DNA from 3 places in the Peribacillus frigoritolerans genome. Region 1 is predicted to be linked to each of the others. Evidence: riboswitches for the same ligand, from Rfam matches in the RefSeq annotation. Region 1 holds a riboswitch; each other region holds the start of a gene.
What was found. A riboswitch is a leader RNA that binds a small molecule or an ion and turns the genes downstream of it on or off. The one in region 1 is predicted to bind cyclic di-AMP.
Positions count from the first base shown of each region.

Region 1 (5,061 bases):
GACTTCGGCCGGAAATCGCCATGACTGCCGTTAAGCTTCAACTGCCTTTTGATAAAGTGACGATAAAGTCCACTCTTGCCCAAGCGATCAGTACGATAAAATAATACATACATATCCAGGGCACGGGGATGCTCGTTATGAATTTCATCGAGAAGACTTCCATATGGCGGTCTTCTCGTAGTATTAGCATTCAAAATAGGTATCGGGCTACATAAAGCAAGAGCCGGAACCTGCCGGATTATTCAATATTGGCAAAGACGGCCAGATCTTCTTTATTGCCAACCACTAAAAGCATATCTTTTTCATGGATATCCTGATCCGGTGAGGGTGCAATGATAATTTCTCCATTACTTACGATGGCAATGACGCTGATATTATATTTTGCCCGTAAATCAAGCTCCCTGAGGCTTTTTCCCTTCATGCTCATGGGGAGGATGATTTCCTCGATATTGTATTCTTTAGAGAGCTCTATATAGTTCAGCATGTTAGGGGAAAGGAGCTGATTCGCGACCCGTTCCCCCATATCCCTCTCAGGATAGATGACCCAGTCGGCACCGACTTTTGTGAGCACCTGACCGTGATTTTTATTAAGTGCTTTGGCAATGACCTTTTTGATCCCAAGCTCTTTTAAAAGCAAGGTAGTTAAAATGCTCGATTGCATGTCATTTCCGATGGCTACGATGACACAATCGAAATTACGGATTCCGATTGCTTTCAATGTCTCTTCTTCAGTCGTGTCCGCCATGACCGCATGGGTAACGTTCAGTTCCGCATTCTCGACTCTTTCCTCGTTGACATCAATACCCAAAACCTCTTGACCGGCCGTATATAATCTATGGGCCACACTGGTTCCAAATCTGCCTAAACCTATCACGGCGTATTGTCGTTTTCCCATCTTTTACACTCCTCCATTCATTATTAACCAATCATGATTTTCCCTTTTGGCCGGCGGAACGGATCTGGCTTGCGCCTCATGGCGATAGCAAAGGCCAAAGTCAAAGGACCCACCCGGCCTGCAAACATCGTGAAAATGATGAGCATCCGGCCAACCGGTGATAATTCTGGGGTCAAACCCATTGAAAGTCCCACGGTGGCGAAAGCTGAAGTGGCTTCGAACAAAATCATCAAGAAGTCAGTTCCGCTTTCAGTGATGGTCAGCAGAATGGAGATGATTGAAACCACGAATACACCAATGAATGTGACGGATAATGCTTTAAAAATCGTTTCACTCACGATGCGGTGGCGGAACAATACCACATCACCCTTACCTTTAATCTGTGACCAAACCGTTCCGACAAGCGTCGCCAATGTAGTCGTTTTAATCCCGCCGCCAGTCGATCCGGGTGATGCCCCAACGAACATCAAGAAAATGATGAGCAGTAATGTAGGCTGAGTTAAATCAGGGATATTCAGCGTGTTGGAGCCTGCCGTCCGTGGTGATACCGATTGAAATAAAGACGACAGCGTTTTACCCATGAAAGATAAAGGCTGCAATGTCTTTGGGTTACCAAACTCGAATAAAAAGATTAAAATCGCGCCGGCAATCGTAAGGGTCAAGCTAGTCGTCAGAACTATCTTCGTATGTACGGATAAACGATGTGTATTCCGATATTCGTATATTTCATTCATCACGATAAAGCCTATCCCGCCAAACGTGATGAGGAAGGCGACGGTAAGAGTTACGAATGGATCCGATACATAAGGGGTCAAACTCCTGAATTCCCCCATTAAATCAAAGCCGGCATTATTGAAATTCGAGATGGAATGAAAAACACCGTAATAGATCGCCTTGCCGATTGGCATGTCAAAAGAAAAGCGAATCGATAAAATAAGGGCACCCATGCCCTCAATGATGGCCGTGAAAATTAAAAGCCGTTTCACTAACCTGACTACACCTGCCATGGATAGATTATTTAAGGACTCCTGCAAGAGTAACCTGCCTTTTAAAGAAATCTTTTTGCCTAATAATAAAAAGAAAAACGTCGCAAATGTCATGAACCCTAAGCCGCCTACCTGAATCAATGTTAGGATGACCAACTCACCAAAAGTGGTGAAGGTCGATCCCGTATCCACTACGACCAGTCCTGTTACACATGTAGCTGAAGTCGAGGTGAATAAAGCATCCAGAAAAGAAAGACCATTTCCATTTTCTGTGGAAATCGGCAGGGTCAATAAATAGGCCCCAATAAGTATCAGGATGGCAAAGCCGAGTACAAGTATTTTTGGCGGATCCAATTTTGTCATTCTCAAATGATCATCCCTACCCATAAAAAAATTGTGTAAAACTGTATGACATTTCAATCATCAATCTGCTTTTCGAATCTTTTTAAAGGCATAATAAAAAGACCTGCGAAAAACCTCGAACTGCTGTTTTGTCACAAAAAGCGTGCAAAATAAGCTCCCGAAATAGGCGGTCTTATGACCTCCTTCGCTTTAGCCGACGAAGTTAGCTGACGGGTAGGATGGCGAAAGAGCTGATCTCATCCCTTCTGCAAGGCAGAATTAACCCCAAATGATTGGGTCCTCCGTACTCATTTTCCATGAGTTTTGGCCGAAATGCATTAAATTGATAAACGTATTCTACTCCCATCATTTAGCAGTTGTAAACCCCTAAATCGTAAAAAAATATTTCTTTAACAAAACTGAAAATTTACGTTTTATTTACATTTAGAAAACGTATTGACAAATATTAGTTAGCACATTATGATAGGTTCGATTAATCCAATTATGATAACCGGCATCGATGTACTTTATTCAATAGTTTCAAACAAAACATGCTATTGCGAATCAAAATTTGTAACATATATATTATGTTTCTTTTGTAAAAGATAAAGGTAAAAGCAGTACATTATTATTTAAATTCAATACATTTTATTAAAAAGGCGGGCAATTATGGAGAAGACGTTCAATAGATATGTTATTAATGCTACAGGCAAGGGTGGCCAAACATATTTAACACAATGCCAGGATAAAGATGCACTTAGGAAATGGATAGCCGATCATGAGGATCAAATCATCATGAATGAGTTAAGGATAACGGATAAGAAAAAGAATCCGTTTTTAAAATTGTTTTCCCTAAGGTAAATCAACTGAATCCAACATTCATTAGCGGTATTCAATTATGTATTCCTGTGTTCTATCCGGAACGCTGAGCGAAAAATCCATATCTTGTTTTGCTTTTAAACTCATTTATTTTGAATGAGTTTTTTTGCGTTATTTACATTATAAAAACATTAATGTTAAAATTTAGTAATTAAGTAGGCGTAAAGAGGAGAAAAGTAAATGAAATGACCACTTTCCAAAAGAGCCTTGAACGGCAGCCGAGGATAGTTAGGGGGGGGCACCGCAAATTGATCTCGTCCCGAGACGCATTGCTGGGGGACCGGGTTTTTTATTATTCGGTCAAAGGGGGAGAAGCGATGAAATTAAGAAATACATTAGTATCTTGGAAATACCCTTCCATTCTTTTGTGTGGAATAGGAATCTCCAACTTTGGTTCTTGGGTTTATTTCATTGCCCTTAATTTAATCGTTCTGGATATGACTGATTCAGCCTTGGCGGTAGCTGGTCTTTATATCGTTAAACTGATGGCTGCCATATTAACGAATGTGTGGGCAGGCAGCGTGATTGACCGGATAAATAAGCGGAATCTTATGATGGCACTTGACCTATTTCGCACGGTATTCATAGCCTTGCTGCCATTGACTTCTTCTATTTGGGTCATCTATTCCCTTGTCTTCGTGATCAATATGGCAGGGGCCATGTTCGTAACAACATCAAGGTCGTATATTACAAAATTAATTCCCGTTGAACAGAGGAAACCATTTAACTCATTACGTAGCTTAATGGATTCTGGAGCTTTTTTGATTGGACCGGCGCTAGCGGGGATCCTTTTCATGATCGGTACGCCCGTTTTAGCGATTTATATTAACGCGGCTGCCTTATTACTATCCGGTATCATCACCCTATTCATGCCTAATCTTGAAAAGGATCATCCCCTTGAACAATCCAGTCATTACCTGTCTTGGACCATCATGAAAAAGGATTGGGGCATCGTCCTGGACTTCAGCCGGAAATCTTCCTACATCATGCTCATTTATTTCTTATTCAGCTGCATGGTGGTGATGGAAACGGCTATCGATTCCCAAGAAGCGGCGTTTGCCAAGGCCGTGCTCTTTTTGTCGGACAGCGATTACGGATTCCTTGTAAGCATCGCCGGGGCAGGCATCATTGCTGGGGCCATAGTCAATGTCGTATTCATCAGTAAAGTGAAAATCTCGCACATGATCGGTCTTGGATCTTTATTTGTCTCGATAGGTTATATGATCTTTGCCTATTCGAATTCCTTTTCAATGGCCGCCATCGGATTTTTCATCATTGCCTTTTCATTGGCTTTTGCCAACACCGGCTTTCAGACCTTTTATCAAAATAATATTCCGGTGGAAATCATGGGCAGGGTCGGAAGTGTTTTTGGTTTGTTAGAAGCATTATTGATCATCATGTCTACCGCAATTGTTGGTGTTTCAGCTCATTTCATTTCGATTCGGTTCGTGGTGATTTCAGGTTCCATGATCATGTTCGCTTTATCAATTTTATTGTCGATGCTTAGTATGAATACCTCCAAAAGGAGGTATTATTCCGTTGGTGATGTAGAGGTAGAAGCTAAGGAAAAGATGTAATCCGATTTAAAGGCATGTTGATGGAACATGCCTTTAATGAATCGTTCATTGGATGAATGTGCGCAATTGGCTGATGAAGTTCAAGATTTGAAAATGGATTTTCGCCATTTCTTCCGCCGTTTGTTCTTCACAGTTCTCTAGCCACTCCTGTATCACCCCTAAAATCGCCGATGTAAGGAAGGCGTGCATATACATGCGGAATGCTTCTTCTTTAGCTGCTGGATGCAGGCTGATCAAACGCTCCAACAGTACTTCACCGAAAACTCGCTTTATTTTTTTCGCAAAAGAAGGATCGCCCTGATCACCAAGAATGGCCCTTAATGCGTGAGCATGTTCACTGATGAATTGAAAAATCGCTATGAAAGGCGGGTAAAGTTGTTGT
Region 1 covers NZ_CP158190.1:738,404-743,464, forward strand. The annotation lists gene ABOA58_RS03575 (STAS domain-containing protein) at 1-104, shown strand, start outside; gene ABOA58_RS03580 (potassium channel family protein) at 239-895, opposite strand; gene ABOA58_RS03585 (TrkH family potassium uptake protein) at 919-2,244, opposite strand; cyclic di-AMP (ydaO/yuaA leader) riboswitch at 2,421-2,563, opposite strand; gene ABOA58_RS03590 (hypothetical protein) at 2,893-3,084, shown strand; gene ABOA58_RS03595 (MFS transporter) at 3,420-4,679, shown strand; gene ABOA58_RS03600 (TetR/AcrR family transcriptional regulator) at 4,725-5,061, opposite strand, start outside.

Region 2 (5,061 bases), 1.9 Mb from region 1:
TTGAAATGCCCCTTTTCAACATTTATCTTATCGTAAGCCACTCAGCAACTGGTCCAAGTGCAATTATTGGAAAGAAAGTCAAAGCTCCAATAATCAAAACTGAAGCTAAAAGAATGACAAAGAACGTACCATTATCCGTTTTGAATGTTCCGATAGTCTCAGGAACACGCTTCTTTACCAGTAATGATCCTGCGACTGCAATCATGGCAATCATTGAAAAATAACGTCCGAATAACATGACTAAACCAGTGGAAACATTCCAAAAAGGGGTATTGTCTCCTAATCCTTCAAAACCCGAACCATTATTTGCTGCTGAAGAGGTAAACTCATAAACTACTTGAGTAATACCATGAAAGCCCGGGTTTGATATAGCTGCTGAACCCATTTGTGTCGCTAAAGCGATGGCAGATGGAACTAATATGATCAATGGGTGGATCAGAATCGCTATAGCTATTAACTTCATCTCCCGGCCTTCAATTTTCTTACCCAAAAACTCAGGTGTACGTCCCACCATAAGTCCGGCAAGAAATACAGCCAATATTGAGTACATGAGAATATTGACCGTACCCACACCATCGCCGCCAAATACACAGTTCACCATCATCATTGCAAGTGGAGCTATACTTCCCAGCGGTGTTAAGGTATCATGCATATTATTTACCGATCCTGTAGTTGCAGCTGTAGTTATACTGGTGAATAATGCACTCTGAGCCACCCCGAAGCGCACCTCTTTCCCCTCCATGCTCCCCTCCGTTTGTGAGAGGCCAATTTGCTCCAAAGCTGGATTACCATTTTTCTCATTAATATACGTAATGCTTAAGAAGAGTAATAACATGAATGCCATCGCCGAAAATAGGATCCAGCCTAGCTTCTTATTCCTCGCCATATATCCAAAAGTCAACGGAAGGGCAGAAGGTATAAGAAACATGGATAATATTTCCAAGACATTCGTGAAACCATTAGGATTTTCAAATGGATGGGCTGAGTTGACCCCAAAGAACCCTCCCCCATTTGTGCCTATGTGCTTTATGGATTCTAGTGCCGCTACAGGTCCCCTTGCTATATTTTGGGTGTCTCCTTCCAATGTTGTCGCAACTGTCGTTGGGCTAAATGTTTGCGGTACGCCTTGGGATACTAGGACTAAACCAATCAATATCGATAAGGGAAGCAGAACCCGGGTAATCGTTCGGATTACATCCACATAGAAGTTTCCTAGACTCCGGTGGCTTGTTAAGCCCCTAAAAAAAGCCATACATAAAGCAATGCCGGTGGCCGGGGTAGTGAACATCAAGAATATGATCACTGCCATTTGAGATAAATAAGAAAGTCCCGATTCTCCACTATAATGCTGTAAATTGGTATTCGTAAGAAAGCTTGCAGCTGTATTCAGTGCCAACAATGGCTCCATGTTGTCAATCTTACTGGGGTTGCCAGGTAACTCCCCTTGGAAGCGAATGATAATATAAGAGATTATGAACATCACTAAATTACTTATCAGCAGTGCCTTGGCGTACTGCTGCCATTTCATATCTCCCGTTTTAATGCCGGATAGCTTAAAGATAAACCTTTCCATCCTTCCAAACACGCGATCTTGTTTCGTTAATTCAAGGGAATAAACATCCGTTAAATATTTAGCCATTGGTATCGCCAATACAACCGCAATTGCCAATACCACAACGATTTGCAATAGCTCCATTTACTTCTCCTCCGTAAGTCACCCTTAGTATTTTTCCGGATATATGAGGGCATGTATTAAATACAACGTTACCGCCCCGACGATTATCAATAAGAACATCTCCCTACGCTCCCTTTGCAATGACTTTATTACAAAAATGAATGAATCCTAAAAAGAATACTAACGGTATAGCCATTAATGAAATTGCTATACTATCCATTTTTTTCTTCTCTCCTCCCGCATAATAAAGCCTATTTTCTCCTTCTCCTTCACCTCCTTTAAGATACGTTTCATTAAACTGTTCTTTTTGTTCAGAAAGACGTGCTTTAAGGCATAAAAAAAATAGACCAATGTTACTTTTCCCCCAGTTTGCAGCGCTGCACAAATGCAATCTCCTTCCTACAGCGTCATGAACCATGACGCATCAGAAAAAGAAAGATATACAGAAACAAACATTTTGTTGGAGAAAAAGTAATCATTGGTCTACTTAACGCCCAGCAAGCATTAGCGCCTACTCCACGATCCGTCTTCCAAGAAACCTTTTCAATTATAGGCATAATAAAAAGACCTACGGAAATGTCAGATTGCCATTTTGCTATAGCATAACAAAAAAGCCTCCTGAATCAAGGTGGTCTTATGACCTCCTTCGCTTTAGCCGACGAAGTTAGCTGACGGGTAGGATGGCGAAAGAGTATCTCATCCCTTCTGCAAATGCAGAATTAACCCCAAAAATAGTGGGTCCTCCGTTCTCAATCACTTGAGATTTGGCCGGTATCTAATTGTTTTTCATGAGGATTATTGTACGCTCCTCATTCAAGGTTTGTAAACTAATAAAAACCATTAAAAACCTCCATATTTGATTAATTAAGACGATATTCACCCAATTTATCAGCAAGAATATTATATTTCTTCAATTTACTAACTTTTTCACTTTTTTCTAAAGTTTTACAAACAGTTATTGACAGGAACTTCGACGTGGCATTATGATAAATCCCATAAATTCATCAGATTAACTGGAGGCATTATGTCAATTACAAAGAAAAGGATCGAAGCTGAAATAAGCGAAGCATTCATTAAATTCCAGCGTGAATTGATTGGAAGAGGACCTCAGGAAACTAAAACATATATAATCAATGATATGTTGATAACCCGTTTCAAGGGTGTCCTTACTGTAGAGGAAAAGCACCTTGTGAGTCACAATTCAGGCAAAAAACTTGTCAAAAAAATGCGTTCACTACTTCGTGAAATGTACACTAAGGATTATGAAAAAATAGTTGAAGATCTTACCGGTTGTAAAGTACTTTCATCCCACAGTGATATTAGCACTAAAACAGGCGAAAGAATCGAAGTTTTCATTATGGATAAGGATTTGGAACGTCTTTTTGAAACCATCAAATAAAAGTTACAATTCTTCCACTTAAATATTATATTAAAATAGTTTTTAGTAAAACTTATATTTAGAAACATCAGTGGGGACAATCATTATTTTCCCCTACTGATGTTTTTTATGGTTAACTTTTCTTTTAACCACCTTTATCATCAAACATTCTCCAATTAAACCACCTGCTAGAAAATAAATAAAAGCGGTTGAATAATCTCCTTTTCAAATTAAATCCCCAAAATTATTATATCAATAAAATTCCTTTTTTTCGATTATTGTCAGAATCATCACCTCGGATTCTCCTGTAACTTTTACTATCAAAACAATAATCTATTTCCATAACCCACCAGATACTATTTTTATCGGAGTTTATATTATTGAGCATCAATCGATATATCTTCTTGCTCCGGCATATTCCTCTCCGTATCCCGATGTTTTTATTTCATCTATCCTTACATGTGTTGAGCTGTTAGGCGAATGGATCATTTTGCCGTCACCAATATACATTCCGACATGATGGACCCTTCCTTTCCCTTTATCATAGGCAAAAAATAGTAAGTCACCTGGTTGAAGATTTTCTTGTTCCACCTTTTTTCCATGTTGCGCCTGAACGGAAGAGTCCCTTGGGATCGTTATTCCATTAGCATGATACATGGTATACGTAAATCCAGAACAGTCAAATCCAAAACCGGACATTCCAGCCCATAGGTAAGGTAGCCCTAAAAATCCTTTTCCTGTTTCAACGATGTCCTTTCCGGTTGGAGCAGGTATTTGATTGTCATTTTGATAGACTGATACGTCCTGCTTTTCTATCCATTTCGCTCCATTACTCGGTGTCATCACCTTCACTTTATCTTTTTTCACCTGCAATAACGGGAGGCGGGTATCGAAGCTGACCTCCATGAATTCGGACCGAAGTTTCGAATCCGAATAAAGCCAAGTCTTTGGGGCATTTACAAGGGCGAATCCTCGTTTAAATTGCTTCTCAAAAGAATTTCCGTCTTTTAATTGTGCCTTTGGCATCCATCCTGGATAACCAATATCATTGCGGGGCGTCGGTTGATTGGCAACGGCTACTTTCACCCATTCACCCCGACCTTCAAGAATCGTCACTTTAGAACCATATAAAGCTTGTGTTTCCAGGTTACCTACAAGCCACAGCTTGTCTTCATATTTCATCGAGCCGATCCATGCATTCAAATCAACGGGATTCGATGCAGAAGGAGCATCGATTTCCCTTAATAATCCCGGCTCAGTCCAAAGAGTGGCCACGCTTACATCAACATAGGCATTTCTCTGCTTCTCTCTTGAACTAGCTTCATTGGGACTGAATACTAAAATACCAATAGCAAATAAAGATAGCACAAAAACGGTTAACCTTTTCAAAATAATCACCCTTTCAAATTTGTTTTTATTGAGTATAAGAGGATTTCCTCTTGACTCCCAGTCCAGGTTTATCGGAAATTAGCAGTTGATCTTTCATAAATTGAATACCTTCAAATGGCTCATTCTTAATCCATAATGGGGCATCTAAATCAATCTTCGTTATATTTGGATGGGCGGTTGCCAGATGAGCCGCGGCCGCTACACTCACGGATGATTCCATCATACTCCCAATCATGCATTCCACCCCGGCTGCTTCTGCCATATCGGCAATTTGGAGAGCACGTCTAATTCCACCTGTTTTCATTAATTTAATATTAAGGAGATCGACAGCATGTTCATTCAGGAGTTTCATGGCGTCACGAGGGGAAAACAAACTTTCATCGGCCATGATCGGCACTTGGACAGACCTCTTTATTTCTTTCAATCCTTCGATATCATGGGCTTTGACGGGCTGTTCCACCAAATCAACATTCAGCTTTCTTTCCTCGAGTTCATGAATGATGGAAATCGCTTGTTTTGTTGTCCACCCTTGATTTGCATCAATCCTGATCATAACCTGGTTGCCAACAGCAGCACGAATGCAGGCAACCCGCTCCACATCACTCTCCCAATCTTTCCC
Region 2 covers NZ_CP158190.1:2,656,832-2,661,892, reverse strand. The annotation lists gene kdpA (potassium-transporting ATPase subunit KdpA) at 23-1,696, opposite strand; gene ABOA58_RS13105 (hypothetical protein) at 1,800-2,093, opposite strand; cyclic di-AMP (ydaO/yuaA leader) riboswitch at 2,314-2,455, opposite strand; gene ABOA58_RS13100 (DUF2294 domain-containing protein) at 2,700-3,074, shown strand; gene ABOA58_RS13095 (NlpC/P60 family protein) at 3,441-4,442, opposite strand; gene ABOA58_RS13090 (dipeptide epimerase) at 4,468-5,061, opposite strand, start outside.
Region 2: linked by a shared signal. The riboswitch ahead of ABOA58_RS13105 (hypothetical protein) and the one ahead of ABOA58_RS03585 (TrkH family potassium uptake protein) in region 1 are both predicted to bind cyclic di-AMP.

Region 3 (5,061 bases), 1.7 Mb from region 1:
ACCCCCGAGTTTCACATTAAATAAAACGATGCTTCCCCAGAATATTGCCGGCAAGAGAGCTAATAATATATCCATATTCAACCCCCATATATGTAAGTTTAAAACTAAGCAGTAAATTTCATTTTGTCTTTTTAATATGTTCGCTTTATTTGAATTGACCCTTGGTAATTTTATGAAGTGTTTTTGCAAAAATAGTTTTCAACACAAAAAGGGCTTCCGATGCTGATAAATATTGGGAGCGTTAGTTGGAGTAAACACAGCAGTACTGCTGTCTGGATTATAAAAAAAAGCAAACCTTATGCAGGTTTGCTTCCAGTTTTGTTGACAAAAGGGGTTCTATCTAAAATTTTAAACATAGTTGATTGGAGCGGGTGTACGAGACTCCTGCGGGAATAGCGAGTCCAAGGGAGACCCCACAGGCGCAAGTGCGCCGAGGAGGCTCCCGGACCGCCCGCGGAAAGCGAGTGCCTGGAGAGAAAATCAACGTCCAATTTGTACAAGCAAAAAAAACTGTAGACAAACCTTATGTAGGTTTGCTTCCAATTATAGATATGGAACTTATTTCTTCAAATGATATGGCACTGTCGTAACAACCACATTTCTTTTATAAAGTAAGTAGGCGCGGATCAGTAAACTTGATTGGTTATGAAGTATATTGTGCCAGCCCTTCTTCGGAATGAATTGGGGGATGATCACCGTAACTTTATAATTGGATTCACTAGCCTTATGTTCAACTGTGTCCACAAATTTAGTTAGTGGCTGAATGATACTTCGATAATAAGAATTCAGTGTAACGAGTCTGACATCCGGCTGCCATTTTTCCCACTTTTCTTCGAATTTCTTTTCGTCTTCTCTTTCAAAAGCGACATAAACGGCAATGACCTGATGTGCAGATAGAGATTTTGCATAATTTAAAGAGTTCTCAACCACATGAGTTATACCTGCCACAGGTACAATAATGATATTTCCTTCAATTGGTAAGATCGGCTCGCATGTTGTAATCCTTAGTTGGTCACCAACTGCTTCATAATGCTTTTTAATTCGATGAAAAATTAAAATGATGATAGGTAAAAAAATCAAAACAGGCCAAACCTGAGTAAATTTGGTTAAAAAGAATATCATCGTGACGATAAAGCTAATTATGGCACCAATTGAATTAATGGTTAATTTCATCATCCAGCCTTTTGGCTTTTCGCGAACCCATTTAACAATCATGCCAGTCTGGGACAACGTAAATGGAATGAATACCCCTACCGCATAAAGCGGAATGAGATTTTCTGTATGTCCTTCAAATGCGACTATCAAGATGATGGATGCAAGTCCCAGTATGATGATTCCATTGGAATACCCTAATCGGTCCCCTCTGATCGTAAACGCCCTTGGTATGAATTTATCCTTTGCCAGGTTCACCGCAAGCAGAGGGAAAGCCGAATAGCCAGTATTGGCCGCAAGTATCAAGATCAAGGCAGTCGTACCTTGAATGAAGAAATACATGAAATTCCGTCCAAAGATCTCTTCAGCAATCTGGGAGACGACCGTTACCTCTGCGCTCGGAACAATGCTTAAATAATAGGCTAAGAATACAATTCCCGAAAATAATACAGCTAGCAATGAACCCATCGCTATTAAAGTTTTCGCAGCATTATTCGGGGCTGGATCTTTAAAGTTCGGGATTGCATTGGAAATCGCTTCGACTCCTGTCAATGCGGAGCTTCCTGATGCAAATGCTCTTAGCAGTATAAATAAACTGATGCCCGCGACCGGAGTCCCGATTGATGCGTGCAATTCCGGTGAAACTCCTCCCGTCAAAATCTTGTAAATTCCAACACCAATCAAGATGAACAATGCTAAAACGAATAGGTACACCGGATAGGCCAAAACAGAGGCCGACTCCGTAACCCCCCGAAGGTTCAGGATTGTAAGTAGAATCACGAAAATGATGGCTATGACCACATTATATGAATGCAGGCCGGGAAAAGCGGACGTGATTGCATCCGTACCTGCAGAAACACTAACAGCCACAGTTAATATATAATCGACCAGCAAAGATCCTCCGGCTATCAGCCCTGGATTGACACCTAAATTGTTTTTTGAAACTACATATGCCCCCCCGCCATGCGGATAAGCGAAAATGATTTGTCTATAGGACAAAATCAAAGCAGTTAACAGAATCAATACCCCGATCGCGATAGGGATTGAATACCAGAATGCTGCAGCACCGACCGTGATCAGAACGATCAATATTTGCTCCGGTCCATATGCAACCGAAGACAAAGCATCAGAAGATAATATCGCCAAAGCCTTTGTTTTGTTAAGCTTTTGTTCACCAAGTGCATTTGACTTTAAAGGTCTCCCTATCAAGAACCTTTTTATAGAAGATAACATCAAGAATTCACCACCATAGTTAATTTATAAGTTTATGTTGCCCAGCTGTAGCAAAAAACAAGACGAAACACAAAAATGCCTACAAGTCATAGCTAAATAGACCTGTAGACATTAATTTTTTTGTCTAACAAGCTCCACCTTCCTTCTCATATAACGCTTACGAGGTTAGCTGTCGGATTCGGACCTAAGAGTAGCCCTACCTTTTAAAAAGGATTCACCCCTTGGATTGTAAACAATCCCAATAACGGGTCCCCCGCACCATAAGGTTTAAGCGATTTAGAAATATGAAACTGTTGATTATCATACTCCCGTGAAATGGAAAAGTAAATGAAAATTTTGCTCAAAAATAAAATATTATTTGTAAGTGAGGTTTTGTTCTTGACGTATAGAACATAAGTCTTCCAAACTCATGGATTTGAAGGAAGGATAAGAGGTAAATAAACGGTTAAAAAGAAAATAATCAAGGAGTCAATGAACAAAAGGTGGTCCGAAAGGGTAAAATGATCAGCCACATGGAGATGGCGAGGCGAAATTAAACAGATCTGCCCCAGATTGGATAGTCATTAATTCCCGTCCAATCGGGGGCATTATTCAACTGATCCACCCTATTAGTTCCTTCCTTCTTGAATTGGTCTCAAATTGCTTTTTTTAAAGACAAAGTATTTCTGGCCAAGATAGTTAAGTACTGTATAACAGATTGTTCCTATCAGCACAGCCACATTTTGTTGTATGGATAAAGAAACGGATCCTTCCAGTGATTCTGCAATGGCTTGGCCTATAGAATAAGCGGCGGAATAACAAATCAGGATGACGCAAAAGAAACGGGCAACTCCTCGCCGCCATTCTATATCGCTTTTAAAAGTAAAAGTCCTGTTCAAAAGAAAACTCGTTACAGCTCCCGTGCCATTGCCGAAAAAGGTGGAGACCCAGTAAGATAATTCAAGAACATTCATGAGAAAAAGCATGATGGAAAGTCCAACCGCTGTATTGACTATTCCAACCAATAAAAAGCGGATAAAGGAGTTAGTGTGTTTTAGATAGTTTTTCAATACTGTTCCGTTCATTGTCTAGTTGCTCCCGTTTTGTTAAATCGAGCGGATTAAATAAATCCAGATCAACAATATATTTAGGCCGGCGTTTGGATTCATTATAGATTTTACCGATATATTCCCCAATCAAGCCGACAGCAATCAACTGCAGTCCGCCGATCAACCATATGGAGGTGATTAATGAGGTCCAACCAGTTTCGGTCTGTCCATAAAACTTTAACCATAAAAAGTAAGACCCAAAGAGTAAGCTAATGAAAAAGGAAAGACATCCTAGCCATAATACAAGCCGGATCGGTGTAACCGAAAAGGAAGTAATGCCATCAAGCGCAAAAGCAACCATTTTCTTAAATGGATATTTCGTTTCACCGGCCAATCTTTCTTTTCGGTCATAATAAACATTGTCCGTCTTAAACCCAATGAGCGGAACAATCCCCCGTAAAAATAGATTCGTTTCATCAAATCGTTCCAACTCCGCGATTGCCCTTTTGCTCATTAGCCGGAAATCGGCATGATTATAGACAAGGTTAACCCCCATCTTATTCATCAATTTATAAAAACCAGTTGCAGAGGTTCGCTTAAAAAAAGAATCAAGGTCCCTTTTCTGGCGGACACCATATACGATTTCACATCCTTCATTGAATTTCCGAATGAATTCAGGGATGACTTGAATATCATCCTGTAAATCTGCATCAATGGAAATCACACAATCCGAGGCTTCCTTGGCTGTAAACAAACCTGCCAGGAGTGCATTTTGATGTCCTGCATTCCGGGAAAGCTTTAGCCCGCGAACAAATTCATTATTGATCGTTTCCTTATAAATGATCTTCCAAGTTTGATCTTTGCTTCCATCATCAACCAGCAGAATTTTACTTTGACCAGAAACAACGTTTTCTTCGACTAATCCCCTCATCAATCCACAAAGCTGGGAAATGGTATCCTGCAAAACGCTTTCTTCGTTATAACAAGGTACAACAATCGTTACTATCGGTGAATTCATTCAATTCCCCCCTTTTCACATGACTCTGTATAAATAAATTTTCCATACGCTTCCTTTTTCCGTGAAAACCTTATCTAGCACCAATCCGTTTTCTTTCGCGTTGTTGATTGGGATGGCAGAAAATATATACTTGCCGCCTAATCCTTTAAACGCATCCATTTTAAGGTCCAAATTTTCCAGCTCTTTCTTCGAGCCTTTCTTGAACATATAATGCTTCCCAAGCTCATCGGTAAATAGGTAACAACGTCCTCCCCATTCATCAAAGTAGATTTTGATGTTTTTATTCTTAGCCAATTCGTTTTCAATTATTTGACGAAATTGATGTTTGTAAGAAAGCGGATAGAAATTGTTATAGCTATCGAGCGTGTAAAATCCATTAAATTGTGCGATTGCAGGATGCAGCCCAATGCTAGCAACACGATACTCTTCCTGTGGACGGTCAATATGATCTTTTATTTCTTGAAAAAGGCTTTCTGAATAGAACTCTTTGAAAGATGGTTTTTTATTATGAGTGATTTCTTCATTGAAACCCATTAAAATCATTATTTGAACGGCGATGAAAATAGAAAGGGTTTTCTTAGCATAGTCGCTGTGTTCCCAAATGATTTTTATCGCGAGGGCAAACCCCAA
Region 3 covers NZ_CP158190.1:4,616,528-4,621,588, forward strand. The annotation lists gene ABOA58_RS22770 (RhaT/GlcU family sugar-proton symporter) at 1-75, opposite strand, end outside; gene ABOA58_RS22775 (APC family permease) at 559-2,385, opposite strand; cyclic di-AMP (ydaO/yuaA leader) riboswitch at 2,524-2,669, opposite strand; gene ABOA58_RS22780 (GtrA family protein) at 2,994-3,449, opposite strand; gene ABOA58_RS22785 (glycosyltransferase family 2 protein) at 3,409-4,431, opposite strand; gene ABOA58_RS22790 (DUF6044 family protein) at 4,447-5,061, opposite strand, start outside.
Region 3: linked by a shared signal. The riboswitch ahead of ABOA58_RS22775 (APC family permease) and the one ahead of ABOA58_RS03585 (TrkH family potassium uptake protein) in region 1 are both predicted to bind cyclic di-AMP.